DNA from 3 places in the Yersinia sp. 2541 StPb PI genome. Region 1 is predicted to be linked to each of the others. Evidence: predicted binding sites of a transcription regulator. Region 1 holds the regulator's gene; each other region holds the start of a gene.

Region 1 (13,425 bases):
TATCTGCTGGTTTATACCACCCGTGACGATTTAGCAAAAACCACCAAGTTACTTGATCCGGCTAAAGCTTATGCCATGGGTGTCGGCAATGCGGTACCGGATATCCCAGATCCTATTGCGAAACACACCCCGACAGGCAACCTGAAAATCAAGGCAACTGCTGAGCAGGGGATGGGTAACGTTATGATTGGCTTAATACAGTCAGCACCGGCTTCGGCTCCAGTCGTGGTCGGCAGTGCGGTTCAACCTACGCCAGCCGCAGTACCCGCACCGATAAAACCTGCGGAGCCAATGCTGAGCGACACTGAAAACTACTTCAACCAGGCGATTAAAGATGCGGTGAAAGCCGGTGATGTCGATAAGGCGCTGAAATTGTTGAACGAGGCGGAACATTTGGGCTCAACTTCAGCCCGAAAAACCTTTATTGGTAGTGTAAAAGGCAAGGGTTAAATCCCGGCACTGCCGAATATGGCTAGATGGTTGGTGCGCTTTGGCGCACCTTTTTTCGTTGGGTCTTATATACAGCTACTGCTGCTCGCAACGCCTCGTTTTGCTATTGGTTATCTTCGCGACACCTTGTTTTGGTTAATTCTGCTTTAAATCTCAAACTCACTTATTTAGTTTTTTGCTAGAAAGAAAAAGATTAAATGAGAATTTAAAAGGCATGCGATTGAGCTTGCGCCGATATCATAAATTGAATGACGGTTTATTGTTTATCCATTCAAATTAAGGTGCTATTGATGCCGAAGGAAAACCAACTCTGCCTATCGGCCACGCTACAGTCGTGGCCGATTCCATTTATGGCGCAACCGTGGGCCCCGCCGATCACAGAAGATAATCTTTCATTGTTAACTATGAGTTCTATCATGGCTCAGTTTACATCCCTTCAGGAAGAGAAGATATTGCCATTAAAGGTGACGGCAAGAGACCATGAGTTATTAGAAAAGATGGCACAAGAGCTGCCCAATGTAAGTTCGACGTCGGATCCTGTTTTCAGTCAGGCGATGCAGTTAATTGATAGTGCCAGAGTCCTGGATCAGAAAACGTGGACGCAACAATTTCCAGCAATCAGTGACGCCCGAGTCGGGCGAATTGTGGATTTTTATCTACAACTCCATGCTGTAGAGGGATTGGAGTTTGCAAATAGTTTAGATGATTTATCACATTTAAGGCCTGGGTTAACCGCGGCTCAAGGGTATGAAAAAGCTCGTGTTATCAGCCTGGAGCGGGATATCCTGTTTAAGTTATGCCAAAAGAGCCTGACACTATCCACAGCAGAAAAACTGACGCCACTCGCCGCCCTGAGTCTTGCCTGGTGGTTGAATCAAGAGTATCAGCCCACGCTGGCTGAATTATCCATGGCAGTTTATCGGCCTGAAAATAAAGAGACCAAGCTTCAGGCGGCGATACTTTATAACCATTCCCATTATGGCAATCGCTATGGTGAAACAGCAGGAATTTCCACTGCGGATTTAAACGATTGGGGGCTGGAGCATCTAGATTCGCCGGAACTAGCGGTTTCCAGAGCGGCCAGGGTGTTAAGGGTTATCCATGAAGGGATGGATGCTCAGCCTACGATATTGCAAGCACCAGAGGCCTATCTTGCTAATGGATTTGCACCGAAAAATGCCCAGGGCAGCTATCTGAAAAAGGAGTCGCTGGAATTGGGGGAAATGATTTTAACCGGATGCGGACAGATTGGATTTGATGCCTGTAGCCAACAGGATTTCACTCAATTTATCGATTTCGAACACGCAGTAGGCAGTTTGGCGTTTTCGCTCAAAACTACACTTAAGTTACATTATCAATTGCAAGGTAGGGCTTTTGATGAGTTGGTAGATAAGAATACCGAGCAACTGTATACATTATTACTTCAGGAAGAAGAGCAATTACATAAGAGCGGTGGAGCGCGCTACAGTCCGACGGCAATCTTCTTATCTCACTTCAGCCAATCTAATGAAGTCGAGCCTCTGACCGTAGAGCAAACGGCTGGTGTCATCAAAAGAATAGCCGGATCAATCGATGTGTCCCATTTGTCTGAGTCAGCTCAAGTCACCTTTAATAGAATAAATCTAATGGTAGACAACGTCGTTGCCGGTACAGCCATTGACGTGGAACATGAAAGATTTGTATCGGACCTTAAATCGCTGGCTCAACTTACTGAGCAAAGCCACCCCTTATATATTTTGGCGCATTATCGACTTTATAAAACAGCGCAAGAAAAAATAGAGCGACAACTCGCTTATCTCGATATGCGTCTAGCCTATCGCCATCTTCCCGCCGCTTTTGATGACGATCAGGCGATAAGAGAGATCCTGACAGAGGCTGGGGTGGAAAAAGTCGATGATTCCAGAGCTTATTATTACCGTTATAGCGACCCGCATAAGCAAAATGATTCACCTGTTAATGAATTTAAACGGCGTCGGGATGCAAGCAATCGCTTTGTCGCCAATATGTCGATGCCTGGTAAGAACGGTAGGTCGATTGATGTTTATAAGACGCTAGATGCGAAAAAAACTGAATATCATGAGTGGATAAAATCGCATCCGGCAGTTCGCTCTCAGGCAATCAAAACATTAATTGAGAAAGGTCAGCGGCCAGAGAGTGGTGCGCTACAAGATAAAATCAATGCCCTTGCCAAGGACTATCGGCCAGAAACTGAAAATTCGCGTTTTTGGCGCACGGCCTGGACATCGTTAGAAGAGAGTTGGGTGTGTAAACTCCCACTACCTAACCCGATGTGTACTATCGCCAGAGTCGAAGGTCCGCGTTCCCGTAACGAAAATGAAAATATGGCAGCGGGTATGGTGGCTATGGTGATGGAGGCGGGTCAGCTCAGGGGAATGGAACGCGGGGTGAAATTGATTGAAAATTCGCCACTGGGCGTAAAGCCATCGGGTCCTTTGGCTCCTCCGTCACGGCCTGTTATACCTTCCCGTTTGCCGGTTGCGGAAGGCGAAGTGATACCAACGCGTCAGACGATACCAAGCCCGCCTGGAAAGCCAGTTGAAGTGCAATGGGTTGAGCTAAAAGATCCACTCGTCTCTGGTGGAATGCGTGAAGCTTGGGTCAGACAGGGGGGCGGCGCGACCTATTGGGAAGTCGACTTAACCACCGGTAAGGACGTGGGTGTTGTCTTGAAACAAGGCCCTGAATTTAGCCGGCAGGGCAGGTTACCAGGGGGCGGGCCCAATCGCTTTACCGAAACTCATATATTAACCAACGCCGACTTTGATTGGCTGGAAGAAAGTGCATTAAGACCCGCCAGCAAAGGGGATGCTCCCTGCGCTTTAACCTCATCGGGCATATTCACTTACCTGAATACCAGTGAAATGAGTTTAGCTGAGAAATTTTTTGGGCCGTTACGTGATAATGTCGCCGCCTCAAGAACCTCCGGAAAATTTTTGCATCAGATTCTTGAACAATTTAAGGCCGAGGGTATTCAAACAGATGTGTCAATATTTCAGAAAAATCTAAGAGACCCTCTGAGTTCCTTTAATCAAGCAATCGAATCATTTCCGGAGAGAGTAAATGTTTATCCTTTGGATTTGAATGCGATAAAAATGGAAATTAGCAGTTTAAAACCTGGCGAAAGTATGATGTTTTTTCCTGAGCGAGCACATGTGATTACCATAGTGCAGACCGCCAACAAAGAAGGGTTGTACGTTTTTGATACAAATTTAATGAATGTAGAACAGCTGAAGTTAATGGATCCTAGGGTAAGAAAGTTCTATAAAGACCTGGTTCCTGAACTGATCATCCAAGAAGACAAAAAATACCTTTCTGGGCAAGATGCAGCAGTGTTACTTGATATGTATTTCAGGTCATCCAGTGAACGTAATAATACTGGTGCTGCAATTATCCGTTATAAGGGACGGACTGCCCAAGCTCATCAATAATAAAGAACAGCGTAATAAAACGACTTCATTTTGTGGGGGGTAATAAAAAGCAACCTGATGTCGCTGGGGAGCTAATCTGCGCTACAATGCCCCCTTATCTACGAATTAGCGGGGGGCGATATTTTCTTCCCAGCAGGGAGCAAACTGCATGTCTACCGGCGATGCATCAATTATAAAACCTATCCAATGGTGTGCCATTGAGCAGCCGAATTTACCAACTGCTATCGCTGATTGGTTGATGGAGTTGGGGTCGATGACCCGGCGTTTTGAGCAGCATTGCCAACGGGTTCATGTCGAACCCCAGCGAGAATGCTTTATTACGCGTAATGAGTTAGGGGAAGATGCGGAGCACTTACCTGTAAGCGAACGCTATTGGCTGCGGGAAATCATTTTGTGTGGTGATAATGAGCCTTGGCTGCTTGGTCGCACGGTTATCCCCGAGCAGACACTGTCTGGGCCGGATAGGGCGCTGGTGGATTTGGGCACCCTCCCACTCGGGCGCTATTTATTTGGTGGGGACAATTTAAGCCGTGATTATATTCAAGTGGGGCGGCAGAATGAACTTTGGGCGCGCCGCTCATTGCTGCGTCTGTCAGGCAAACCCCTGTTACTGACGGAAGTTTTTTTACCGGCCTCGCCACTGTATTCGGTTTAAGCCGTAGTAAGATTTTGGAGATGGATAAATTGAAGGGAAGTACTGTTCAGACCAAATGGCAGGCTTATTGCCGTTTAATGCGGATTGATAAGCCTATTGGCTCGTTATTGCTATTGTGGCCGACGCTGTGGGCATTATGGCTGGCAGGGCAGGGTATCCCAGAAACCAAAATACTGATTGTGTTTGTGTTGGGTGTGTTTTTTATGCGTGCGGCTGGTTGTGTCGTCAATGATTATGCTGACCGAAATATTGATGGCTTTGTAAAACGCACCGCATCCCGCCCGTTACCCAGTGGCATTATCAGTGAACGAGAGAGCAAAATCCTGTTTGTCGTTTTGGTACTGCTCTCGTTTGGTCTGGTGTTAACCCTTAATAGCATGACCATTTGGTTATCATTGGCAGCACTGGCGTTAGCCTGGATTTATCCGTTTATGAAGCGGGTCACTCATCTACCCCAAGTGGTATTAGGCGCAGCTTTTGGTTGGTCAATTCCGATGGGATTCGCTGCGGTGAGTGAGAGCTTACCCTTGGTTTGTTGGCTGTTATTGCTGGCGAACATCTGCTGGACCGTCGCTTATGACACGCAATACGCAATGGTTGATCGCGACGATGACCTGAAAATTGGAGTTAAGTCCACGGCGATTTTATTTGGTCAACATGACAAGCTGATTATAGGTTTACTGCAACTGGCTACACTGGTGTTGATGGTTGCTATCGGCTGGCTGATGGGGTTGGGCGGCGCATTCTATTGGTCAATCCTGCTGGCGGGTGCCTTGTTTATCCACCAACAAAAGATGATTGTGCAGCGTGACCGCGACGCCTGCTTCCGTGCGTTTTTGAATAATAATTACGTAGGGCTGGTGTTGTTTTTAGGGATTCTGATTAGTTATTGGCAGTAAATACGTTTCTGGAAAACAGTCAAAAAAATGGCCAGATGATGAATCCGGCCATTTTTGTTTAGCGGCTTGAGGAATCAATCTTCCGATTTATCCTCTGCCTCGGATTCTGGCCGTTGATTGCTGGTTTCGGCTGGCATACTGACACTCTCGATAGTCAGTTTCACTTCCGGCGTCATCAACGCACTCAGCATATTGTAAACTTCCAACGTATGTTCCTGAACCGCGTCACCACTGTCACTGATATATCCCTCTTCACGCAAGGTACCGACCAGTGTTGAAAATACCGCTTTATCGAAGAATTCTGGTGCGTTAATCCCGTGCAGAACAGACAATCGCTGCGCCATGATACGGCTCTCTTTCTCCAGCGCTCCACGGTTAATGCTCGGATTGGCACTGAGCAGCGACAGGGTAATCGCGTATCGTTGCAGGGTTTCCCGCACACCGGCGGCCAGTAATTGCAGTGGGCGAATTCGGGCCGGATTCAGCACTAGTTCGGTCCCTTTGTCACAAATCAACTGCTGGCGGGCCAGTTCATCTATCAGCGTGTCCAGCGTCTGTGGTAACTGCTCTTTGCTGTAATGCAGGAACAGTTCAGCTTTCAACATCGGATAAATCATACTGATTTGGCGCAACAATTCGTCACGGGTAATGCGGCGGTGGTACATCACCATGCTGGCTATCAGTGACGGTAGCATCAGTAAGTGCTGGATATTATTGCGATAATAGGTCATCAGCACGGCTTGTTCCCGTGGCAGGATGATAATGTCACCAATGTTGTCTTTCTCCACCTCAAACTTATTCATATTCAAGGCGTGATTAAGTAACTCTTCCGGTGTTTTATCCGGCACAGTGACATCTTTCGCATAAGGCACATTACGCATCAGTTGCAGATAGCAATCAAGTTGCTCAAGCAACTGCTCACGGGTGAGTGAACGCTGACGTGAGGCTAACAATGCGGTAGAACACAAGTTCATGGCATTCGCTGCTGCCGCATTATTTATTCTCACCATGATCTTACCGGCCAAATCATTTACCGCCGGTGTCAGCCAGCTTGGGCGCTGAGCTTCAATCGGATCAATGGCATCACGCCATTGCGGTACATTGGTGTTCAGATAGGTGGTCAACGGGATCGGTTCACCAAAGTTGACATAGCCCTGACCGAGGTTACGCAACTTACGCAAGCCCCGCAGCATCTGCAACAGGCTCTCTTTCTCTTTGGTCGCACCACGCAGCTCTTTGGCATAGGTACCCACTTCCATCACATGTTCGTAACCGATATAAATCGGCACCAAAGTGATTGGACGTGAGCCACCACGCAACATCGCCTGAATGGTCATCGACAGTGTGCCAGTTTTTGGCTCCAGCAGGCGGCCGGTACGTGAGCGGCCTCCTTCAACAAAGTATTCAACTGAATAACCACGGGTGAACAGTTCACCTAAATACTCGCGGAAAACCGTTGAATAGAGTTTGTTGCCTTTAAAGGTGCGACGAATAAAGAACGCGCCCAAACGGCGGAAGATAGGCCCGGCAGGCCAGAAGTTAAGGTTAATCCCGGCGGCAATATGCGGCGGCACCAGCCCTTGATGATAAAGCACGTAGGAGAGCAGCAGATAATCCATATGGCTGCGATGACAAGGCACATAGACGATTTCATGGCCATCTTGCGCCAACTGCCGCACCCGTTCTGCATTATGGACGTTAATACCTTGATACAAACGGTTCCACGTCCAGCTCAATACTCTGTCAGACAGGCGCACGGCTTCATATGAGAAGTCGGCTGCGATCTCTTCCATCAGCGTAATGGCATTTTGCTGTGCTTTCTCATGGGAGATTTTCTTGGTCCGCGCTTCATCGGCGACGGCCTTTTCAATCGCCTTTGATGTCAGCAACTTTTTGAACAGATCCTGCCGGGCAGGCAGACTAGGGCCAACCGCTGCCAGGCGTTGACGGGAGAAGTGCATCCGCGCTACGCGAGCCAGTTTGTGGGCGATAGTTTTATCGGTACCGTGCTCGCTGGCCATCCTGCGCAGTGAAACTGTGGTAGAGAAACGCACAAAACTATCGCGACCCAGCCACAATACCGCGAAGAATTTTTGCACTCCGTTAAGCACGCGCAGATGGGGTGTTCCGTGGCCTTCACGCCCCGGCGAACGACCAAACATCACGGAAACCGGTAACATCTGGATATCTAACTCGGGATTATTGCGGTGCAAATCCAGATAGTCGTGGAACAGCTTTACCGATTCCTGTTTAGGCGCGTAGTAGCGAAAGACCCGCGGGCCATTATCGATAAACACATGGCTGGGCAGTTGCACTCCATCGATTTCCAATGGAATCAATGGGTCGGGCAGGTCTTGTGCTTGACACTGCGCTCGCAAAGTCAGCAAATCAGCCTTAGAATTGTAAGGCAAAACGTACAGAATAGGACGAGAGGGGTCTAGCCCTAACTCAGTCACAGGGTCTGCCGGAATAACCTTGCTTTTTACCAACATTTTAAGTGGTAAATTCAATAACTTATAATATATTTTACGCCAACCTGACATAACTACATGAAGCCTCTTGTTAGCAATTCGTCGCAAGGATACCAGAAACTGGTTTTGAGATCTGTGGTGATAAGACAACAGAAAGCGGCAAAAATCATCATTAACTTAAGATAAAGGCAATAAAACATGGCGAATCAATCAACAGGGCTGGCCCGAGTCTATAAAGCGGCCGGTTATTCTGTGAAAGGCTTAACGGCTGCCTGGAAAAACGAAGCGGCATTTCGTCAGGAAGCTGTTGCTGCCATAATCGCTATCATACTGGCCTTCTGGCTGGATGTAGATGCTATCGCACGCCTTTTATTAATTGGTAGCGTGGTTTTAGTGATAATTATCGAAGTCATTAACAGTGCGATTGAGGCGGTAGTGGACAGGATTGGCAGTGAGTTCCATGAGCTATCGGGCCGCGCCAAAGATATGGGGTCCGCGGCGGTATTCCTCGCTATCTTGTTAGCGTTATTTGTTTGGATAACCGTACTTTGCCAGCATGCCGGTTAATGTTATGACGAACAATGCCGCAGAAATAAGCTGTGATTAATCCCTGTTTTTATTCACTCTTTGGTTCCCAACACCCGCTTACCTGTATATACTCACAGCAAGACTGTATAAACAAACAGGGGGCGGAATGAAAGCACTTACTACCAGACAGCAAGAGGTTTATGACCTGGTTCGCGATCACTTAGCGCAAACCGGCATGCCACCGACCCGTGCCGAAATTGCGCAGCGTCTGGGGTTTCGCTCTCCTAACGCCGCTGAAGAGCATTTAAAAGCACTGGCCCGTAAAGGCGTCATTGAGATTGTTTCTGGCGCTTCCCGTGGCATTCGTTTGCTGATGGAAGAAGAAGATGGCCTGCCACTGATTGGTCGGGTTGCCGCAGGTGAACCTTTGCTGGCACAGCAGCATATCGAAGGGCACTACAAAGTAGACCCATCAATGTTTAAACCGAGTGCAGATTTTCTGTTGCGGGTTAATGGGATGTCGATGAGAGATATCGGTATTCTGGATGGCGACCTATTAGCGGTGCATAAAACGCAAGATGTGCGTAACGGGCAAGTTGTAGTGGCACGAATTGATGATGAAGTGACGGTAAAACGCTTGAAAAAACAAGGTAATATCGTACAGCTTTTGCCAGAAAATAGTGAGTTCCAACCGATTATTGTCGATCTGCGCGAACAAAGCTTCACCATTGAAGGATTGGCCGTCGGTGTTATCCGTAATGGTGACTGGATCTAACATTAGCGTTTTATATTGAACTGATAAGCCGTTCCTGCTCAGGAGCGGCTTTTTATTATTAATGACCCCATTAAACGATTCAGACGCCCAAATTAATTGACGTTGCAGGCAGGCAGCCGCAAAGAAGCTCGCTAATTCCGATCAATGCTAACGACAAGTAGATGATTTGGATGACAAATCTGCGGGGAGAAAATTTGAATGCTGCTTGCTGCGGCCTCTCAGAGGTGATGTCTGGGAAGGGGCCAAGTAACAAGTACAGCTAGCCTGCTACAGCTCCAAGTATGGAAAAGTTATTTAGATTGAGACGATTCCGACAATAAGTTATTACCTACTGTTTTAACTGAATAATATCAGTGCTTATTTTTACTTTATAGCTATAATCTCAGTGATTAATATTATCCTGACTTTAATTGCTAGTATCCTCTGCTATAATTATTCGTACGGTAAGCGAAACAACGAAGTTTAATTTTAAATTATGACTGTGAGTGACTAATTTAAATGTGGTTGTTTTTATCAATAGAGAACGTTTATCGTATTGAATTAAATAAACTGACTAATCCCAAGGTAACGGAGATATTATGAATAAAGATCAAGCCGACGGTAACTGGAAGCAGTTTAAAGGTAAAGTGAAAGAAAAATGGGGCAAGCTGACTGACGATGACTTAACGGTAATCGAAGGTAAGCGTGACCAGCTAGTGGGTAAAATCCAGGAGAAATACGGCTATCAGAAAGAGCAAGCCGAGAAAGAAGTCAAAGCCTGGGAAGACCACAGCAAATATCGCTGGTAACAGCATTAAATGGAATTAAACTGATATTGATATAAATTAATCGGGTCTCTCGTTTCATAGAATATGCATTGTTAATCAACCCCGTCTAGTTATTGGTGTATCAACTCCAATTATACTGAAGCGGTGAGGTTATTTTAATAAAAGCTATTCTAGCTCACCTGTATTTATATCTACATCTGCACAAGGACGTGCCTTATTATTAATTATTACCCTGTCGCATTGCTCGCGGCAGTCTACTTTTTGCTAACCGATATATACCCACCAGGGATCTCTATCTATACCCTAAATAATTCGAGTTGCAGGAAGGCGGTAACCGATTTGTACAGCATTTATGCTAGCCCGCTGGGTGAGCCTCAAGGATGAGGCTCATTAATCCCGATGAGCTTACATGAGTAAGTGATTCGGGTTATTGAGAGCAGCCAACACACATGCAGCGTGAAGTATGACGGGTATAAGGCAAAAGTAATTGGAGAGCAGCTAACATTGCTGCAACTTCAATTAGGTACGCAGCTATTTCTTTTTAGTAACAATAGAGTGGTCATGGTCACAATGCTCATGGCTTTCGCATGCTTCAACTTCCCCGCATTCAGCACATAAACCGTGCGCTTCAACCACACTGTGACGCAGCACAAAACCTGATTGTTTTGCTAACTGTGACAATGCCTCTTCAATGCCCACGGTGGTGCGTTCAGTGACTATTTTGCACCGATCACAGATAAATAGCGCTGAAGTATGGGTTGGCTCTTCAAAATGATGACATAGCACATAACTATTAGCTGACTCGACGCGGTGAATAAACCCTTGCTCCAGCAAAAAATCCAATGCGCGATAAACAGTTGGAGGCTTGGCTTGTGGCTCAGACACACGCAACAAATCCAACAGGTCATAGGCACTGATTGCGCCAGGTTGTTGTGCCATTAAGCGTAGTACTTCAAGACGTTGCGGTGTCAGCCGGACGTTACGTTGTTGACACAGACTTTCAGCCTGAGCCAGCAGCTTTTCCTCATCGATAGGTTTCATGATATCCATCCCGCAGCATTTGAATTGAAATGATTTTACCATATTTAGCGTTAATCGCCGATAGGTGAAAAAACGAGGGGAAGGTGGGTATCACACTTTTGTTAATTCACAGGATTCGATGACAGAACGATCAGTCGTAGAGTTCAATTATCACACAGGCAGCTATGGTCAGCTTCTATGGTATAATTACTCATTCCATCCCTTTGTAGGGTTCGCTCGGCGGGCAACTTTAAAGGGTATTTGATGAAATAATAACCGATGAAATCACCGTAAATGCACGCAGCCCAGACTTTTTCCAGCACCCCGGCCAATAAGCCACACTACCCTCTACAACGTTTTTCCGTCGCGCCGATGCTCGATTGGACCGATCGTCATTGCCGTTATTTTCATCGTTTGTTAACCAAGCAGACCTTGTTATATACCGAAATGGTCACCACCGGTGCCATTATTCATGGTAAAGCTGACTATCTGGCTTATAGCGAACAGGATCATCCGGTGGCACTGCAACTTGGAGGCAGTGACCCGCAGGCGCTGGCCCATTGTGCCAAATTGGCTGAACAACGCGGCTACAATGAAATAAACCTAAATGTGGGTTGCCCGTCTGATCGGGTACAAAATGGTCGTTTTGGCGCTTGCCTGATGGGTGAGGCTGAACTGGTCGCTGACTGCATTAAAGCTATGCGCGATGTGGTTTCTATTCCTGTCACCGTTAAAACTCGTATCGGCATTGACCAACTGGATAGCTATGAGTTCTTATGCGAGTTTGTGCAAACGGTGGCGGACCGTGGCGAATGCGATATCTTTACCATTCATGCTCGCAAAGCCTGGCTCTCAGGGCTTAGCCCGAAAGAGAACCGTGAAGTGCCACCGCTGGATTATGAGCGGGTTTATCAGCTCAAGCGTGATTTCCCAACACTGACTATTGCCATTAATGGTGGTGTGAAAACGCTGGCTGAAGCCAAAGAGCATCTTAAACATCTTGATGGGGTAATGATGGGCCGTGAAGCCTACCAAAATCCAAGCATTTTGACCCAAGTGGATCGCGAACTATTTGATGTAAATGCCCCAGTGGTCGATAGCATTAAGGCGATTGAAGCGCTTTATCCTTATATCGAACAGGAGTTGTCTCGCGGCGCTTATTTGGGCCACATCACCCGGCATATTCTTGGGATTTTTCAGGGAATTCCTGGTGCGCGTCAATGGCGTCGCCATCTAAGCGAAAATGCCCATAAGCCTGGTGCTGGCGTTGCTGTAGTAGAGCAAGCCTTAGCGCTGGTCACTCGGCCTTATACCCTTCGTCCTTGAAGTCGCAGGGTTGTTAGCTACGCTAGTGACTCGGCCCATCCGGTGGGCCTCGCAAGGCGAGGCCGCTGCAAGCAGCGTTCAAATCACTTGACTGTGTAAGCTCATCGGGATGCGTTCACTTGCTGCCTACCTGCGACGCCAATTACTTTGAGTATAATAGAATAGTAAATTAGCTATAAGTTAGTCAAATTGACCATGCCTATCCATTTTTCTGGTAGGTATTAATATTACTTAATCATTAAATTCAATGAATTAGCTGATATGTTAAAGTTGGCATGCTTCTTGTAATACTTCTTATAAAATTCCCGATTTGTTCGTTATATTTAATGATGTGGTTGTGGGACATACACAATTATTAAGGAGCCAGCCATGTTTGAAATTCTCTTTGTTATCGGCTTTTTTATCATGCTGATGGTAACCGGTATTTCCCTGTTAGGGATCTTCGCTGCATTACTGGTGGCTGCTGCTTTTATGATGGTAGGGGGCTTATTCGTCATGATGATTAAGCTGCTACCTTGGTTGATTCTGGCGGTTGTGGCCGTCTGGATATGGCGTTCGATGCAGAAACCGATAGTCCGGCGTTACTAAAATTTCCCTTTCTTGCGGTAGCGATCACAGCCTGAAAGATTAGTGGGGCGAATCAGAGGGAAAACGTATTTTTTCTCGGGCGTGCTTGCTAGGATGCTAACCGATACGATTTGGTATCGCATTTTCATCCCTGCCAGAGGTAAAAATAGCCGTATAAACGGCAGTTAGCTCTGACAGAATACGCTGCTGTACCCCTACATGTGCATCAAAGAAAGCGTTGTAAAGAAGGGCTCCCTAATCGGAGCCCTTTGTTTTTTCAACAATATTACCTTAGGAATGGCCAAACAACTCAGGGTATCAGCAAGCTGGATCCTGTGGTCTGGCGGCTTTCTAGGATTTGATGGGCACGGTGAGCATCACGCAACGGGAATTGCTGTGCTTTTGCCACATCGACATTAATGGCTCCGCCAGCAATCAGTGAAAACAGTTCGTGGCTGGCACTTGCTAACTCTTGCCGATTGGTGACATAAGTGTTGAGGGAGGGGCGAGTAACATAT
Region 2 (6,215 bases), 2.3 Mb from region 1:
AAAAGTGCCGTAGACACAATGTAGTCATTTTGTAGTCACTCTGTTGCCATTTTCAAATTTCAGGCACAAAAAAACCGCCTCTCGGCGGTTAACGACATACTCATACTACTTTGTTTTACTTAGAATATTTTCCATGGTGCCCGGGGCGGGACTTGAACCCGCACAGCCATAAGCCGAGGGATTTTAAAACGCCGGTAATATCTCTTTCTTTCATAAAGTTAACTGATTTTTTCGCCAAACTTCGCATTTAATTATATGTAACAGATCAACAATTTAGAAAATCAGATCGAAGAATATGGCGAAGAAAACACAAGGGATTAAAAGTAACTTGTAAATAATATTTTTACTGCGAACCACCGTCATGGGGTGTCGGGGGTCGGAGGTTCAAATCCTCTCATGCCGACCAAATATCCCAAAGAAAACCAATCCGTTAGGGTTGGTTTTTTTGTTTGTGGGATTTGGTGATGGTAAAACAATGGTGAAATAATGGTGAAACCCCGACGATACTTTTAGTTATCATCATCGCGCAACGGGTAATTCAGACCACCGGGTAGTGTAAGCTGGCGATAGCATCTCTCGTTTCATCTGCCATGCTTTCTGTATGCCTTGTCCGGCAAACCACACCTTTCCTTTGCCTGACCTATTAATATCGTCTAGCGCTGCCATAAGCGCTGCACTGTTAACCTTGGGCTGGTTATCATCGAACAATCCCAGTTGAGCTATACCCTGGCTGTAAAAATCACCCAGCATCACCCCACCCTTTTGATAGCGATAGCCCTCTTTCCAGATCGCATCGAGACAGCCTGCTGCGGCGGCAATGATGTCACGCGAGTCCTGAGTGGGGATATGAAGCTTAGTGCTCACTATGTTGCCGTAGTAAGACTCATTGAGTGCGAACGGGCTGGTTTTGATAAAAGCTGATATATGTCGGCAGTATTGATGCTCGCCGCGCAACTTCTCAGCCGCACGGACAGCATATCCGCAGATAGCTTCGCGCATATCCTGATAGCTGGTAATACGCTCCCCAAAGGACCGACTACAAACTATCTGCTGTTTTGTTGGGGCGAACTCTTCAAGCTCCAGGCATTGCTCGCCGTTAAGTTCTCTAACCGTTCGCTCTAACACTACATTGAAGTTTTTACGCACAAATTGAGAGTTTGTATCTGCAAGCTGTAATGCCGTGGTGATGCCCAGTTGATTGAGCTTTTTACCAATGCGACGGCCAATACCCCATATGTCCTGTACCGGCGTTATCGCGAGTAACTTACGCTGCCTGATGGGATCTGATAAATCCAGCACACCACCGGTTTGACTCCACAGCTTAGCCGCATGGTTTGCCAGTTTAGCCAGGGTTTTAGTTTGAGCTATCCCTACTCCAACAGTGAGACCGGTCCACTGCAATACCCGCTGGCGTACATCACGGCCAAACTGATCAAGGCTCATACAATTCTTGACCCCGGACACGTTCAAGAATGCTTCATCGATTGAGTATATTTCTGTAGCCGGTGACATGGCTTCCAGTACCGTCATGACCCGGTTAGACATATCAGCGTAAAGCTCATAGTTACTGCTGAATGTAATCACACAATGTTGCTGGATCAGATTACGCATTTTGAAATAGGGTTCACCCATTTTAATGTCGAGCAATTTGGCCTCGCGGCTACGAGCTATCACACAGCCATCGTTGTTTGAAAGGACGACTATCGGTTTCCCCTGTAAGTCTGGCCGGAATACAGACTCACAACTCGCATAAAACGAGTTTACGTCAGCGAGGGCAAACATTTGCAGCATCGTTAATAACGTATTTCACAACACCAAATGTTTCTAAATCGTCCCCGCCATCACTCAAAACAATGGGTGCATAATCTGGGTTCATGGCTTCAAGCTGAATAACAGGATGTAAGCACAGCTTTTTTACTGTGAACTCCCCTCCGACAGCAGCGATAATAATATCGCCATGTTGGGCTGTGATACTGCGATCGACAACAAGTAATGACCCGTCATAGATACCGGCCCCGGTCATTGAATTACCCGACACTCGCACAAAGTAAGTTGCAGCAGGATGAGCAATGCATAGTTCATTCAAATCCAGTGGCCGTTCGACATAATCCGCCGCGGGACTAGGGAAACCAGCGGGGATAGTCTCGTTAAACAACGGGATGGGAACGATTTCACGAAGCGGAGAGAGTGGGTAAAAAATCATCATTCACATCCATTATTAACTGTATATACATACAGCATAAATTGTAGGGACATTCTTGTGAAGTAAGAAAACGAAAGTTTTTTGCAAGCCTCTGGATCTTCGAAGAAGATAAGAAAACTGACGAAGAGATTTTCAAGGATATGTGGGAAAGTGCTGATGATTGGTTTCAGCCTTAGGCATAGCTGGAAAACCTTGAAGAGTCGTAACTAGTCGCTTAGTATTGCATTATCTAATTTCATAAAATAAATGAAATTTATGCAACAAAATTCTAGCGATTTGAAAAGGCATTCAAAAAAACAATGAAAGAAATCACCCCTCACTTGTCACACCCCAAATACCGACCTGATATTGATGGGTTAAGGGCGATAGCTGTAATACTTGTTTTATTTTTTCATGCTAAAATCTTCGGTGTTAATTCTGGATTTGTTGGCGTTGATGTGTTTTTCGTGATATCAGGATATTTGATAACTTTAGGGATAAAAACTGGATTAGAAAAAGGTAATTTTTCATTCATTGATTTCTTCAAAAGAAGATTGTGGAGATTGCAACCTGTTTTTATTACTTTAATAATTGTAGTGACAATAATAACCACACTGACATACCTTCCTGATGATTATTTAAAATATACCAACAGTCTTAGATACGCATCCTCATTTTTATCAAACGATTATTTTTCCAACTTAAATAACGGATATTTTACAGATAATGTGAACATTATGCCTTTATTGCATACATGGTCATTGTCTGTAGAATGGCAATGGTATTTATTGTTACCTTTTTTAATGTTTATATTTTTTAAATTACTTAACATTAAAAAATGGACATATTGGATATTACCACTTACAGCTCTAATGATAATAGGCATTCACTTTGGCTCTCTTGCAATACAAATAAAAGAAATAGATGAGAGTAAAACCTTGTCTTTTATCTTCAACGATAAAAACTCACTGAAGTATTACTATAGCTTTTCTGGCCGCATTTTTGAGATGCTTATAGGATCATCTTTAGCTGTTATTGGCTCGTTAAAAGTAGACCGAATTCCGCAATGGTTAAACTCCATCATTGGCATTGCTTGTATTGCAATTATTGTCGCTATAGGGATGAGAGGCGGAGTTTTAGATTTTTACCCAAATAAATATGCACTATCTGTATGTTTAAGTTCTGCCATTTTAATATATTTGGGTGGTTCAAAAAATAAAGGATTTGCAACAAAAATATTATCAATAAAACCAATAGTATTCGTTGGGTTGATATCATACTCTCTTTATATTTGGCATTGGCCGGTACTAGCATTTATTAGAAACTTAAATATAGAAGAAACATGGAGTGTTATTTTATTAGCATTACTTTTATCATTCTTACTTGCTATTGTCTCGTATCGTTATGTTGAAACTTTTTTCAGAAGAAAAAACTCATTATCCTTATGGAAAACTTTAATAGTTTTAGTGCTAATACCATATATCCTTGTGTCCACCCTGAGCCATAAAAGTAAAGTTACCAGTGGCATTCCATCGCGATTAGGTAGCAACTATATGAACTTGGTTCATAATAAAACAATTCAATACAATTGGATTGATAGAATTAGAAATGAATGCAATGTAGAAAACTTAAGTCTAATAATGCTTAACTGTCACTTTAATGTGGGTGCAAAAAAATCCGCGATTGTCATGGGGGACTCATACTCTGATCATTCTTGGCAATTTTTGAAATCCATCATTGGGGATGAGAGTATATCATTAGATTCAAGTTCACTTGGTGGGTGTTTAGCTGTGGAAGGTGATGAGCAATCTGAAAAAAATATATGTACAAATAGAACTAATGAAAATTACAATAAAATCAAAAAAGGGCTTTATCAGTATGTAATTATAAGTCAAACGTGGGGGCGATATATTAGCAATGAAAATCATGCCAACACCAGCGAAGCAAAGGAAAAGCTAGAGAAAGGACTTGAAAGCTCCATAACTAAAATAATCAATAGCAACGCTAGACCAATTATTATCATTGGAATATTTGATGCATACAAAAACCAAAATCCATTCTATCTTGCAAAAATACAACAAAATTCTTGTGTAATGAGAGAATATAAGTCTAGAGAACTATTACACTCTACGTGTGACTTCGATAGCAATTATGATAACGATCAATATAGAAAATGGATTGATCAAATGTTTTTAAGGTTAAAAGCCAAATTCCCTGAATTGATCTTAATAAACATGTATGAACTTCAATGTTCTACTGGCGTATGCAGGACGGATATTGACGGCTACCCCGTTTATCGAGATTGGTCACATTTAACTGATTACTCATCGCATCAATTTGGCATTGAATACCTTAAGATGCATGGTAATATCTTCAAATAATGACCGGGCAGAAATGCCCGGTAACTTTACAGATATATAGGTTGTGGTAAGAGTGGTTTTAACCACTCAGGAAGGGATTCAAAATATGTAATATATCTTAGGTCATTTGCATAAACCTCTCCTAATAAATGGTAATATTCCGATGATTGTTGGCAACAGAACCAGCTAATAATTACTGTTTCTGTTCCATCAGAAAATTGCACATATAAAATACCCATATAACTCCCGAGTTAAAATACATAATCAACTAAATTAGATGCAAAATTGCTTAATGTGCCAACCGTTGCATTAGCAGAGTAATAAATGGTTTGTGCAGTGATTACCGGGATATTCATAGCTGTATATGTTGACCCATAACCTGCCGTAGTGGTCATTGCGCTTGCCCGCCAAGCGATACCAGAAAGAGACGATGAAAATGCCATACCAACAACGCCATTAGTAGATGTCCCCAATGCGCCATCTACGCTGCAATACTTAGCATTTATAGGTAAGTAATTGGGCATATTTATTGGCAGTAGCGGTGTCGTTCCTGTTGTTGTAGTCAGTACAGTTATTCTAGGGAATGAAATAGAACGGTCTAACTGATACCCGACAGTAAACTGGCTGCTTGCAGTTCGCCACACACTGACCAACGCGGACGCCGTATAACCTGATGGCATATTAGCCCCGCCATACACCTCTGGGACCAGCACTGACGTAGCATTAACTGCAAGCAATGCAGAAACTTGAGTTGTTGGGTTATAAATCGCATACAGAGCCACAAAGCCCGCAGCCGGAACGGTGCCGGTATCCATACCACCAGCGCCATTAGTGGCAAGGTTAATTATTTTGTTGAAGTTGGTAAGCTTATACTGACGCCCACCTAACGCCGTTTGCACGATTAATTCATCTGCCGTAAAAGTGGCTGTTGCTGATGCTGCAGTAACACTCATTCGGGCATTGCGTGATGTGCCAATAACACCGGTTAATTGTGGAAGATGGGCTACATCGCTTAAGCCAAGGTTTGCAAGAGCAGCAGTTACTGCCGCTGAACCAGCCGCCGCAATTTCAGAGAAATTATTACTTGTTCGAAGAAAAAGTTTTTTCAATGCTGTCAATAACTGAGTTCTGTTGGATTTATCAAGCACCACACCAGTGGATTCAACAACCCCAGCGATCTCCTCCTGAATAGCATCAAAATAATCATCATCCAAAGCCGTAGCCGGTACGCCGGTTTGTGGGTTACCGCGCGTAAAGCCGTTCTTACCCACGCCAAATTTATCAATTTGCGCGGAGGGGGTATCAATGCGATGCATAAAGGGTTACTCCAGATATAAGAAAGTCACGTAGGTGTGTGAGGGGCAAAGTTTGTTAATGACGCATTCGGCGGTAGTGTCGCCCCACGTTCTCAGGCTATCGGTACACAGTGAGACGCAAGTCATATCGGTGATCTGTGTGGCGGTCGGCATGTTGACCTGCCACCAGTAGCGCCATTCTTCCGAATAAAGCGAATCAACACAGGTGGATGTGCAGCGAAAAATATCACTTTCAAACTGGGTAATGGTGGCATCCGGGTAACCCAGCGCTGCCAATTGTGCCAGATAGAAACTCTTGTTAATCCCACCGATAATATTGATTTTTGCGTCAAGTCGTTGCTGACGTTGGGCTAAGGT
Region 3 (13,425 bases), 2.8 Mb from region 1:
GGCGTGAACTCAGTGTGGCGGCGGCCGCGCTATCGTTGCAAGAAAAACTGGCGATAATGGAAAGCAAGATTGGCCGCAAAATTATTGATGCGGCAATTGTCAGTCCACAAATTGATATCAGTGGTGTAACAGACAGGATTATTATCCAGCAGCCACTGGAAGCAAAAGATATCCCTTACCGCCATGACCGTGAGCTACTGCGCCAGGCACTGGAAAACACCCTGCAACAGCTCGGTGGGGCAAACTAGCTAAGAGGCTTAGCTTGAGTTTGAGCTTGCAACCTTGCGCTGTCATTCATATGGATATACAGCGCCTCCACTTTAGTTCTAGCCCATGGTGTACGGCGTAAAAACTTCAGGCTGGATTTAATGCTGGGATCGCTGATGAAACAGTTGATATTGATACGGTATGCCAACTCCTCCCAGCCATAATGCTCAACCAGTTTGGTCAGCAGTTGTTCAAGGGTAATACCGTGTAATGGATCTTTCGACAAGTGATCACTCATTATTTATCTCGCACTTTTACTCTCCGACTTGGGGCTGCTGAATTGTGGGTTTGCCACCAACCTGCAACGCCAGGTTATTTGAGTCTATCTAGGTGATGATTTTATTAGTCGCACACCTTAATCAGGATAGGTTGATGCGACAAGCATAAATTCCCGATTTGTCGCACCATTGCTTACCGCTCACATAATGCAGGGCTGATGAGCATCAAGATATCGCGATAAATTGCTGGCGCAACTGATGGACTTGATCACGCAGTTCTGCTGCCTGCTCAAACTCCAGATTTTGCGCGTGGGTGTACATTTTAGACTCCAACTCACGGATTTTCTGATCAAGCGCTTTTGGTGGCAAGGCGTGATAATTATTGGGATCGGCCACTTTGCCGCCCCGCCCTTTCCCTTTACCACGGGAAGAGGGTTGGCCCAATTGCAGAATATCGCCAATCTTCTTGTTCAACCCTTGCGGAATGATGCCACGTTCTTCGTTGTAAGCTTGCTGTTTGACACGGCGCCGTTCCGTTTCACCAATAGCCTTTTCCATTGAGGCGGTAATTCTGTCGCCATACAGTATTGCTTTACCATTAAGGTTACGCGCCGCACGGCCAATGGTCTGGATTAAAGAGCGTTCAGAACGCAGGAAACCTTCTTTATCAGCATCAAGAATTGCGACCAGAGAAACCTCTGGCATATCCAAACCTTCGCGCAGTAAGTTAATTCCCACCAATACATCAAACTCACCCAAACGCAGATCACGAATGATCTCTACCCGTTCAACGGTATCAATATCCGAATGCAGGTAACGAACACGGGCGCCATGCTCTCCAAGATACTCGGTCAGGTCTTCAGCCATACGTTTGGTCAGCGTGGTCACCAGCACCCGCTCGTTAATCGCTGCACGAATACGGATCTCTGACAGCAAGTCATCAACCTGTGTGGCTACCGGCCGTACTTCAATTAATGGGTCGAGCAGGCCCGTCGGCCGCACGACCTGATCGATGATATCGCCACCGGATTTCTCCAGCTCATATTTACCTGGAGTTGCTGAAACATAAATAGTTTGTGGTGCCAGTGCTTCAAACTCTTCAAACCGCATTGGCCGGTTATCCAGTGCCGATGGCAGCCGGAAACCATATTCCACCAATGTTTCTTTGCGTGAGCGGTCACCTTTGTACATCCCGCCGATTTGCGGAATAGTGACGTGGGATTCATCAACCACCAACAGACCGTCAGCCGGTAGATAGTCAAATAGCGTCGGTGGTGCTTCGCCTGGACCACGGCCCGAAAGGTAGCGGGAATAGTTTTCAATACCGGAGCAATAGCCCAGCTCATTCATCATTTCAAGGTCAAACTGGGTCCGCTGGCTAATACGTTGCTCTTCCAACAACTTGTTATTGGCTAATAGCACCTGACGGCGGTCGGCCAATTCGACTTTGATCTCTTCCATGGCCTGCAAAATACGCTCGCGCGGGGTAACGTAGTGCGTTTTAGGATAGACCGTAAAGCGCGGTACTTCATGCTGTAACTGGCCTGTCAATGGATCAAAGATGGACAACCGTTCGACCTCTTCATCGAACAACTCTACCCGCAACGCCCATTCATCAGATTCTGCGGGGAAGATGTCGATAACTTCACCACGCACCCGGAAGGTACCGCGCTGGAATACCTGATCATTACGGCTGTACTGCAATTCGGATAAGCGACGCAAAATAGAGCGCTGATCGATGATCATACCCTTAGTCAGATGCAGCATCATTTTCAGGTATAAATCAGGATCACCCAGACCATAAATCGCAGAAACCGACGCCACCACGATAACATCACGCCTTTCCAGCAGTGCTTTGGTCGCAGATAGCCGCATTTGCTCGATATGCTCATTTACCGAGGCATCTTTTTCAATAAACGTATCAGAGCTTGGGACATAGGCTTCAGGCTGGTAGTAGTCATAGTAGGAGACGAAATACTCTACCGCGTTATCGGGAAAGAACTCTTTCATCTCACCATAAAGCTGTGCTGCCAATGTCTTATTGGGTGCCAGCACCATGGTTGGGCGATTCAAATCAGCAATAACATTGGCTATCGTAAAGGTTTTACCCGATCCCGTTACCCCCAACAGTGTCTGATGAGCCAGACCATTCTCTAGCCCTTCTTCCAGTTTACGGATGGCCTCAGGCTGGTCGCCTGCTGGCTTAAACTCAGAATGTAGTTTGAATAATTTACTCATGAATTTGCTACCCACTGGAGAAACACACACTATCAGGAGGCTAATTATGAAAGCCCCATAGAATTTTGCCACCTCTATGATACTGGATATAAAACCAGCTTCAAGCACCAAAATGTAGGAATGTCTTTCACCAGGAGATTGTTTGCCTCGTTACAGTGACATCTAAACGACAGCTGCACTGTAAAAGCGTTTTTATCCCCAACTGTTAACATAAACACTTTAGTGATAACTAATCGATTAAAGATCACTCATCATCGCCAGTTATGATTTTTCAGCGCTTGATTTTAAATAACCCATTGAAAGTAAAATAAATTATTAAAAAGTAGAGAATGCGGACAACAGGAGCGCAAGCCGCGCCCGCTCTCGCTTGCCATCAGTTTTCTATGGCTAATGCACAAGGTTATCCACAGGAATGGTGGATAACTCATTCAACCCCACAGCGGCTGGGAGTTGGCGAAAAGCAAAGCTTGGGGGATAAATGGGGACTAACTGGCTTTTTTAGTGTTTTTTTTACATTTTTATTTCACCGCATATTTCAATTAGTGCTAACTATGTAGCTTGCTAATTCTATAATTTTCACTAGTTAACACCTGTATCTAATGACCTCTGACCTCTCTCTTTTTCTACTGCACCATTTTCTCCACCAAAGCACCGCTTAAGTGCAAGCTAGCCATCACTCTACGCTCGCCCCCCGCCAGGCTGAGCTATTTTTACCCCACGCTGCGCGTTAAAACCATTTACAGCCTGTTAACAAACAGATTTTACTCTCTGTATAGCAACTTGGCCCAAGAGTTGCTTTATATCTCTGTGAAACGGAGAGATTAAAGGGGAAATGGTCTAAAGCGGTGCAACGCATTAATAGACTAAAAATCATCCTATCGCAGGGTGATTAAGGATAAAAATAGCCTGTTGATGCCATTTAATGCCGCAATTCGCCCATTTCACCTCAATTTACACCGACAACCACCCGTTAGAAGTGTGGTGTTTTATGCTGTACTGCCGCTACCAAGTATGCAGATTTGCTGGTTAATCCTTCACTAGCCGTTACAGAACACCGGGCCACCTGTGAACTACTGAGATCGACTGAGGAGAAGCACTGATGCTGAGTTTAACCGCTGTGAATCAATACTATGGACAGAATCATATCCTTTGGGATATTAATCTCGAGATCCCCCGTGGGCAGTGTACCTGCCTGATTGGCCGTAATGGCGTAGGAAAAACGACGTTAATTAATTGCATCATGGGGCATCTGCCAATTAAGAGTGGCACCATGACCTGGCAACCTAATCATGAACCGCCGCAGAATTTGCTACAGCAGCCGGTTGAGGGGCGTACTGCTCTGGGTATTGGCTATGTACCACAAGGGCAGCAGATCTTCTCTCAACTGAGTGTAGAGGAGAATATGCTGATAGCCGTGCTGGCGGGCCGCCATAAGTCGCGCCAAATTCCGGGCTGGATTTTTGATATATTCCCGCAACTGTATGACAAACGCACCCAACGTGGTGGGGAGCTAACCCGTAATCAACAACAGCAGTTGGCCATTGCCAGAGCACTGGTGACAGAGCCAGAACTGTTGATTCTTGATGAACCGGGGAGTGGTATTTTACCGCCGTTGACTGAGGATATTGGCAATATCCTACATCAGCTCAGTCGTAGCCTGGGTTTGACGGTACTTTTGGTTGAACACCGTTTACCCTTTATTCAGCATGTGGCAGATCGATTCTGTTTGATGGCCGATGGCCGAAATGTGGCACAAGGAACATTGGCTCAATTGGATGAAGAGATGATTATTACGCATTTGGCCAGTTAATATGGCGCAGAGTGGTTTCTCCCTCATGCAAACTAAAGCCGATGATAGCGGCCATACTCCGCAAAAAACTCAGGGCTAATAATGTCTATTAGCCCTTTAGGGTCATATCGCCGTCAAAAATTCAGCTCAGTGGCACCTCAGCCAAAAGTCCTAAATCCAAATAGCCACCAAGATCACGCCGCTGGGTGATGGGATACACGTCAAGGTCCGTCAGATAGGGGACGACACCTAATCGCGGGGCACTGATCATCTGTGTCAATGTTGCCATATACTCAACTTGTCGCCCCCCCGCAGGTATCACCTCATTAGCGATCCACCCTACCAGTTTCAGCCCAGCTTGTCGGATAGCCAAAGCGGTCAACAAAGCATGATTGATACATCCCAATTTGATGCCAACAACCATAATTACTGGCAGTTGCTCTCGTAAAACCCAATCGGCAAAAGTTGCCTGTGGCGACAGTGGGGTAAACCAGCCGCCAGCCCCTTCGACCAATATCCATTCTGCTGAGTGCTCAAGCTGCTGTAGTCCTTGCGATAAAACTGACAAATCAATCTCACGCCCTTCGCTGGCACTGGCAATATGGGGCGAGGTTGCCTCCAGAAATGTGAGCGGATTCACCTGTGAATAACTAAGTGCCGTACTGCTGTTTGCTTGTAGCGCCAAAGCATCACTGTTGCGCAATCCGTCAGGCGTCATCTGGCTGCCGGATGCCACCGGTTTATAACCGGCGGTGCGATAGCCCTGCTGGGCTGCGGCTTGCAGTAAGGCACAACTGGCAACTGTCTTACCGACATCGGTATCCGTGCCAGTGATAAACCAACGTTTAATCACGATATATAACCCCATAAACTAAATGGTAACTCAGCGGGTAGGTGCCAGATTGGGTGCTATAAGCGCGTTGCAGGGCCACCAGCCGCTGGCGACCACTTAACCCAGACTGACGCCCCTGATGTAAATGCGTAGCACCAATGCCTTGCAGAGAGCGCATAAGCGCAATTACATCAGGAAACTGTTGCTGATATAACTCGGTTGTCAGGTGATGGCGATACCCCTGACAAGCGTCACTGATATGCTGAAAGGGGAGAAAATCATTCACATGGCGCTGGCCATCTACCTGTTGCCACGCCTGCCCCAGCTCGTCAAGAGACCCCTTTGCCAAGGTAGAAAACAGAATGATGCCGCCAACTCGCGTGACGCGATATAACTCAGCTAGCGCCTGCGGTAAATCAGCACACCACTGTAGCGCCAGATTACTAAAACAAATATCAACGCTTTGATCTGGCAGCGGTATATTCTCAATATCAGCCAATAAATAGCTGTCCGCAGCCTGCTGTCGCCGGGCGTGATCCAACATTCCGGCGGCCAAATCTAGCGCAGTAACATATCTGTCTCGTTCACGCCAACGGCGGCTGAAATAGCCAGTACCGCACCCGGCATCCAGCACCGACGCACCAGGGTGCTGATAACCCAGCGCCAATAAGGTATTCCCCGTTTCCCGTTGCAAACTTGCCGCTGAGTCGTAGCTGCCAGCAGCCCGGCTAAATGCAGCCGCAATCGCCGGTTTATCAACCAAGGGTAATCGTGGATTATCAGCGACAAACGCCATACAGCACCTCCAGCAATCTGTCGATATCATCATATTGATGCGCAGCACTCAGGGTAATACGCAATCTGGCGCCCCCCGGCGGGACTGTTGGAGGGCGAATCGCCGTTACCCATAACCCCTCGGCGCGTAGTTGCTCCGCCAGTGTCAGTGTTTGCTGATTGTCACCCACCAGCAGTGGCTGAATAGCGGTTTCAGATGCCCCTAATTGCAACGGTAAGTCTGCCGCTCCACGCCGAAATTGCGCAATACGTTGCTGAAGCTGCTGTCGCAAGTCGTCACCTTGCTGAATACGTAATAGTGCCACTTGCAGCGCACAAGCCTGTGCTGGCGGCATCGCGGTGCTGTATATCAGGTGGCGGGCATATTGCAGCAGATACTCGGCAACCGGTTCCTGACACAACACTGCCGCCCCACTTAGGCCGAATGCCTTGCCAAAAGTGACCACTAACAGTTCAGGTTTTACCCCTTGCTGCCAGCAACTACCACGGCCACCTTCGCCACACACCCCAATTCCGTGCGCATCATCCACCAGTAACCAGCCACCCGCCGCCACAGTTTTTTGCTGCAAAGCAGCCAGTGGAGCGCTATCACCGTCCATACTAAAAACGCCTTCGGTGACCACCAATGTTTGGCCCGCACAGGGTTTATCGAGTAGGTTTTGTAGCGCATCGGGCTGATTATGCACAAAGCGCCGCAATTGAGCCGGAGAGTGTGCAGCCGCCTCCAGCAAAGAGGCGTGGCTGAGTTTATCGGCCAGTATCCTGTCGTCGGCGGCAGTTAACGCCGCCAATACCGCCTGATTTGCCGCGTAGCCTGAGATAAACAACAATGCACGCGGATAACCCAGCCAGTCCGCCAATTGGTGTTCCAGTTGGGCATGAGGCCGGCTATAGCCGGTAACATGGCCAGAGCCACCACTGCCAACACCATAGCGTTGCGCCCCCTGCTGCCACGCCGCAATCACGTCGGGATCCTGACTTAACCCCAGATAATCATTGCTGGAGAAGTTGAGATAACGCCGTTCTGCTGATTGCAACCAGCGCCCACTCGCCCCCTCATTAACCTGACGGCTACGGTAGGCCGCGGCGTCGCGTCGCTGTTGCAGCCCCTGCTCTATCTTGCTTTGCCAGTTCATCAGATTGCCGCGTTATAAAATTGTGTACTCTCGCCGGGCAATGAGTCACGCTGCAAGAGTTGCTCAGTCAATACTTGCTGCTGTTCGCGATCCCCTTGCTCGGTGGCGGTTTGCTGTGGATTCAGCCCCAATTTACGAAACAGTTGCAGATCTTTATCTTCTTCAGGATTCGCCGTGGTAAGCAATTTACAGCCGTAGAAAATAGAGTTAGCCCCTGCCATAAAGCACATCGCCTGCGTTTGCTCGTTCATTTGTTCGCGACCGGCAGATAAACGCACGTAAGAGGTTGGCATCATGATACGTGCGATAGCGATGGTGCGGATAAACTCGAAAGCATCGACGTCGTCGTTATTTTCCATCGGCGTGCCTTTCACTTTTACCAGCATATTGATCGGCACACTTTCAGGCGGTTTGGGCAAATTCGCCAGTTGTACCAGTAGCCCTGCGCGGTCACGAACAGTTTCGCCTAACCCGACAATGCCTCCCGAACAGACTTTGATACCGGCGTCACGAACTTCACTGAGGGTATCGAGCCGTTCCTGATAACTGCGGGTGGTAATGATGCTGCCGTAGAATTCCGGCGAGGTATCAAGATTGTGGTTGTAATAATCCAGCCCAGCCTCTGCCAACCGGTGAGCTTGCTGTTTATCCAGCGAGCCAAGCGTCATACAGGTTTCCATCCCCATGGCCTTGACACCTTCAACCATTTTCTCCAAATAAGGCATGTCACGCTCATGGGGATTCTTCCAGGCCGCGCCCATACAGAAACGGGTTGAGCCGGCGGCTTTGGCCTTTTTCGCTGACGCCAGCACTTGTTCAACCTGCATTAAGCGCTCACTTTCCAAGCCAGTTTTGTAACGCGAGCTTTGCGGGCAATATTTGCAATCTTCCGGGCAAGCACCGGTCTTAATCGACAGCAAAGTACTGACTTGCACCTGACGCGAGTCAAAATGCTGACGATGAATCTGCTGCGCTTCAAACAATAAATCCAGCAGTGGTTTTTCAAACAAGGCCTGGGCTTGCCCGACTGTCCAGCGAATATAATTTGCCATTACGGCTTCTCCAAGGAAGAGAAAAAAGTTTCGCCAGTGTAAATAAACTCGATATACTGTCAACCATTCTTGCAATGAATTGGTTTACAACAATCCTCATGACACCTTCTGACCTGGCTTTTGATCAACGTCATATCTGGCACCCCTACACCTCAATGACTGACCCGCTTCCCTGCTATCCGGTGGTCGCAGCCGATGGCGTTGAGCTGCAACTGGCTGATGGCCGACGTCTGATCGATGGCATGTCATCATGGTGGGCGGCCATTCACGGCTATAATCATCCGGTACTGAACCACGCGGCACATCAGCAGTTGGATAAAATGTCCCATGTGATGTTTGGAGGTATCACCCACCCGCCCGCCGTGGAACTCTGCCAACAGTTGGTTGCTCTAACCCCTTCGGCACTAGAGTGTGTTTTTCTCGCTGATTCGGGTTCGGTGGCCGTTGAAGTTGCATTGAAAATGGCATTGCAATACTGGCAGGCCAAAGGTGAACGGCGGCAACGGATTTTAACCCTGCGCCACGGCTACCATGGTGATACTTTTGGTGCGATGTCAGTTTGTGATCCCCAGAATTCAATGCACAGTTTGTATCAGGGGTATTTAGCTGAAAATCTGTTTGCCCGCGCGCCACAATGCCGCTTCGACGAGCCGTGGAACCCGGAAGACATCACTGATTTTGCTGCAATGATAGCCACACATTCCAGCGAGATAGCCGCAGTCATTCTGGAACCGATAGTGCAAGGTGCCGGTGGAATGCGTATCTATCACCCCGCCTATTTGCGTGAGGTCAGAGCATTGTGCGATCAGCACCAGATTTTGTTGATTGCCGATGAAATTGCTACCGGTTTTGGCCGCACCGGCAAATTTTTCGCCTGCGAACATGCGCAAATCGTGCCGGACATTCTGTGTTTGGGTAAGGCGTTGACCGGCGGCTACCTGACTTTATCGGCTACCTTAACTACCCGTAAGGTGGCAGAAACCATCAGTAACGGTGATGCGGGTTGCTTTATGCACGGCCCGACATTTATGGCTAATCCATTGGCTTGCGCTGTCGCCTCGGCAAACTTGAGTCTGTTGGCTGAGAATCACTGGCAACAGCAGGTTGCCGCCATAGAAAACCAATTGAAACACGCGTTAATGCCACTTGCAGAACATGAAGCAGTAGCCGATGTGCGGGTATTAGGGGCAATTGGGGTAGTGGAAATGAAAGAGCCGGTTAACGTCGCGCGCTTGCAACGGCAATTTGTCGAGCACGGTGTGTGGATCCGCCCGTTTGGTAAACTGATTTACCTGATGCCGCCTTATATTATCTCGCCGCAATCACTGACGCGGTTAACGGATGCGGTGAAAGCTGCGATAGTAAATATCCACTAAAGCAGTGGTGGACAATATCGTTCGCAAATTGGCGGGCAACTGCACCGATGGGCGCTGCGACGGCTTACGCCGTTACGACCCCTTCGACACATTTCCCCGCCCTGCAATATTATTTTTTAAGCTCTTGGTGCCAAAATAGTGACCCACATTGGCCCTTTCCCTACTGCATAGCGCTTCAGGGGGGTTAGCTCACCGCTGTGTTGATCAATACGATACACGGCAATATGATCCGACTTCTGGCCGGAAGAGATCAGGAAGTTACCACTGTTATCGATATTAAAACCGCGTGGCTGTGCTTCAGTCTGTTGGTGCCCGACCAACGTAATCTCACGCCCATCTTCAGAAACACTGAAAATACCCAGCAGACTGGCAGTACGGTCACTGATATAGAGATGACGGCCATTTGGCGTAATATGGATATCAGCCGCCCAACGAGTGCCGGTAAAGTCTGTTGGCATCGCATCCAGCGTCTGTATTAGCTGGTATTCTTGGCCGTTTTTGTTGATTTGATACACATCTACCGAGCTATTCAGCTCGTTAACACAATAGGCGACGTGTTTATTGGGGTGGAAGGCCATATGACGTGGGCCCGCACCGGCAGCAACCGGTATCGCCGCCTGAACGTGTGGGGTCAGTTTACCCTCAAGGCTCAGATCAAATAACCGCACCTTATCTTCTTTCAGGCAAGGTACCAGTAATATTTGATTGGTCGGATCAATATTCGCCGAATGTGGAGCAGGCAAATCATCCAATTGCTGAATAGGTGCCTGTACCACACCCTGCTCATCAATAGGGCTAATGCTGACACAGTTAAAGCTATATGAAGCAGAGAACAGGAAGTGGCCTTGTAAATCAGTGCCAATGTGCGTTGGGCTGCCTGGCAGTGGTGCCATGCCAGCGGCGGTCAATGTGCCATCGTCGCTGATGTTGTAGCTGATAATGGCAAAATCGGGGCGCACCCCAACATATAACTGGCGCTGGTTTGGATTGATTGTCATCGGCTGCACTTGCCCCGGCACCTCCACCGTTTGCAATAAGGTTAATGCACCGGCGGAATCTAATTGCCAAACATGGATCTGCTGACTGTCTGGGCTTGCCACGTAAACCACTTGCTTCATCTCTACTCCTTAGTCGAACCTATTAGGCAACACTGTTTAGCCTAGCTTACCTGACTCGGCGGACATAACAACAGTCTGCTGTCGCGCTGTTTAAAACTTATCCTGCTTATTTTTAGCTGATTATGCTACCCACTCCCAGGCTTGGTTTAATCAACCCGCCATCCGGTGTACCATCGGGTAATACTATGTAACCATACTATTAATGCCCTTATTAACGAGACTATTGCTGCCATGACCTATCGCATAATTGCACTGGATCTAGACGGAACGCTACTGGATCACAAAAAACGTATTCTGCCAGAATCCTTGTCCGCACTGGCGCAAGCCCGTGCTGAAGGCATCAAAGTGGTAGTGGTGACCGGCCGCCATCATGTTGCTATTCACCCGTTTTATCAGGCACTAGAACTTGATACACCTGCAATTTGCTGTAACGGTACCTATATTTATGATTACCATGCCAAAAAGGTATTAGATTCAAACCCCTTGCAGCCTCAACAAGCGGTTCAGGTGTTGCAGTTGCTGGAGCAAACCGGTATCCACGGGCTAATGTATGTGGACGATGCCATGCTCTATCAGCAAACCAGCGGGCATGTGATTCGCTCACTCAGTTGGGCTGAGTCATTACCACCCGCTCAGCGCCCAACGCTACTCCACGTTGATAGCTTGCTTGATGCTGCTCACACTGCCAGTTCTATCTGGAAATTCGCCACTTCACACTCGGATATTGAGCAACTGAGAGCGCTCGCAACCCAGATTGAGAATGACATGGGGTTGGCTTGCGAATGGTCATGGCATGATCAAGTTGATATCGCACAGGCGGGTAACAGCAAAGGTAAGCGGCTACAGCAATGGGTTGAATCTCAGGGTTTGAGCATGAAAGATGTGGTTGCCTTTGGTGATAACTTTAATGACCTGAGCATGCTGGAAAGCGCTGGTTTGGGAGTGGCGATGGGGAATAGCGCCGATGCTATCAAACAGCGGGCTGACCTAGTGATTGCCGATAACGAACAACCCGGTATTGCTGGCGTCATCCGCCAGCATGTCCTGGCTTGATAGTAAAAAACGCCCGGCTGACGGGCGTTTTATCGTCGGGTGAACCCAGGGGTTATCGCCCTCAATTCTTGCGGTTAAACGAGACACTTTTTATCTGTGCATACACCCACTGACCGGGTTTAAGCGCCAATTCATCCCGTGCCCACGGCGTGATCCGCGCCCACAACCATTGATCACCAACCGCGAGTTTGACATCGACCTGCCCATCCACCTCAAGGCATTCGGCAATTTTTACCGGCAAGATATTACGGATACTGCTGCTTTGCGGTGGCTGTAATACCAACGAAACATCGGCTGCATTAATCCGAATACGCATTGAGCTACCCTCTTGCGCATCAAGCTTACCCACCCACAATCGCTGATCACCTAACGCCAGCGCGGTCATGGCATAGCGGTCGTGGTGACCAATGACACTGACCCGCAGTATGCTGCTCGGTTCTTCCCGTTGCAGCCACGGGCGCAATGCACTACTGGCCCACACTTCCTCCAGCCCGCCGACCGCGCGCACTTTGCCACCATCCATAACCACCACTTGATCTGCCAGCCGCAGGATCTCATCCATGCTGTGGCTAACATACAAAATAGGGGTGTTAACATCTTGCGCCAACCGCTCCAGATAAGGCAGCAGCTCACGTTTGCGGGGCAAATCCAGAGAGGCCAGTGGCTCATCCATCAACAACAGCTCAGGGGCGGTCAATAATGCGCGCCCAATAGCAACACGCTGTTTCTCGCCGCCAGAGAGGGTCAGTGGGAAACGACTTAATAGTGGCTCGATACCCAGCAAACCGACAATTGTGTCAAATTGCCCACGCATTGACGGGGCCATGCCGTATTGTAAATTGCCCCGCACCCGATAATGGGGAAATAAGCGCGCATCCTGAAATACGTAACCGACTTTGCGTTTTTCCGGTGGCAGATAGATTTGCTGCTCGGCATCCACCAGCACCCGGCCATTTAACACCACTTTGCCTTGCTGCGGACGGGTCAGGCCACCAATAACATTAATTAATGAGGTTTTACCGGCCCCCGACAACCCGAAAATAGCGGTGATACCTTGGGCGGGCAGATTGGTGGAAACGCGTAAATCCAAATCGCCCAGTTGCTGACTGAAATCCAGCTCTAACATGGTGCCCCCATGCGTTTTTTACCCCAGCGGGCCAGCCATTCGGATAATAGCAACGCCACCAACGACAGAATAATGGCAATGACACACAAACGCGCAGCAGCAGCTTCCGCCCCAGGGGTTTCAATCAGTGTGTACATTGCCAGTGGAATAGTGCGGGTTTCACCGGGAATATTGGAGACGAAAGTGATGGTCGCCCCAAACTCCCCCAGTGAACGGGCAAAAGAAAGCACGGTGCCAGCAATCACCCCCGGTAAAGAGAGCGGTAACGTAATGGTGAAAAACACCCGCCACGGATTGGCTCCTAGCGTGCGGGCCGCCAGTTCCAGACGCGTATCAACTGCTTCCAACGCCAGCCGGATAGCCCTCACCATCAGCGGAAAGGCCACCACCGCCGAGGCTAACGCCGCACCACGCCAACTAAAACT

What was found. Region 1 encodes LexA, which represses DNA repair genes until DNA is damaged. Its sites were predicted from a motif close to TNCTGTATGTACATACAGNA; they were not measured.
Positions count from the first base shown of each region.
Region 2: a site for LexA is predicted at 2,221-2,240, ahead of umuD (translesion error-prone DNA polymerase V autoproteolytic subunit). Genes of this name have one in related genera too.
Region 3: a site for LexA is predicted at 2,804-2,823, ahead of uvrB (excinuclease ABC subunit UvrB). Genes of this name have one in related genera too.

Region 1 covers NZ_JAZGQB010000001.1:369,090-382,514, forward strand. The annotation lists gene malM (maltose operon protein MalM) at 1-450, shown strand, start outside; gene V1953_RS01590 (hypothetical protein) at 741-3,899, shown strand; gene ubiC (chorismate lyase) at 4,048-4,554, shown strand; gene ubiA (4-hydroxybenzoate octaprenyltransferase) at 4,584-5,453, shown strand; gene plsB (glycerol-3-phosphate 1-O-acyltransferase PlsB) at 5,528-7,996, opposite strand; gene V1953_RS01610 (diacylglycerol kinase) at 8,123-8,491, shown strand; gene lexA (transcriptional repressor LexA) at 8,619-9,227, shown strand; gene V1953_RS01620 (CsbD family protein) at 9,806-10,015, shown strand; gene zur (zinc uptake transcriptional repressor Zur) at 10,526-11,035, opposite strand; gene dusA (tRNA dihydrouridine(20/20a) synthase DusA) at 11,309-12,340, shown strand; gene pspG (envelope stress response protein PspG) at 12,710-12,928, shown strand; gene V1953_RS01640 (quinone oxidoreductase) at 13,218-13,425, opposite strand, start outside.
Region 2 covers NZ_JAZGQB010000001.1:2,673,159-2,679,373, forward strand. The annotation lists gene V1953_RS11965 (Y-family DNA polymerase) at 520-1,782, opposite strand; gene umuD (translesion error-prone DNA polymerase V autoproteolytic subunit) at 1,766-2,203, opposite strand; gene V1953_RS11975 (acyltransferase family protein) at 2,503-4,563, shown strand; gene V1953_RS11980 (hypothetical protein) at 4,794-5,858, opposite strand; gene V1953_RS11985 (YmfQ family protein) at 5,865-6,215, opposite strand, start outside.
Region 3 covers NZ_JAZGQB010000001.1:3,210,521-3,223,945, forward strand. The annotation lists gene V1953_RS14485 (gluconeogenesis factor YvcK family protein) at 1-248, shown strand, start outside; gene V1953_RS14490 (VF530 family DNA-binding protein) at 245-505, opposite strand; gene uvrB (excinuclease ABC subunit UvrB) at 711-2,723, opposite strand; gene V1953_RS14500 (ABC transporter ATP-binding protein) at 3,823-4,533, shown strand; gene bioD (dethiobiotin synthase) at 4,655-5,365, opposite strand; gene bioC (malonyl-ACP O-methyltransferase BioC) at 5,358-6,140, opposite strand; gene bioF (8-amino-7-oxononanoate synthase) at 6,124-7,275, opposite strand; gene bioB (biotin synthase BioB) at 7,275-8,327, opposite strand; gene bioA (adenosylmethionine--8-amino-7-oxononanoate transaminase) at 8,426-9,703, shown strand; gene pgl (6-phosphogluconolactonase) at 9,820-10,821, opposite strand; gene V1953_RS14535 (pyridoxal phosphatase) at 11,053-11,874, shown strand; gene modC (molybdenum ABC transporter ATP-binding protein ModC) at 11,936-13,000, opposite strand; gene modB (molybdate ABC transporter permease subunit) at 12,994-13,425, opposite strand, start outside.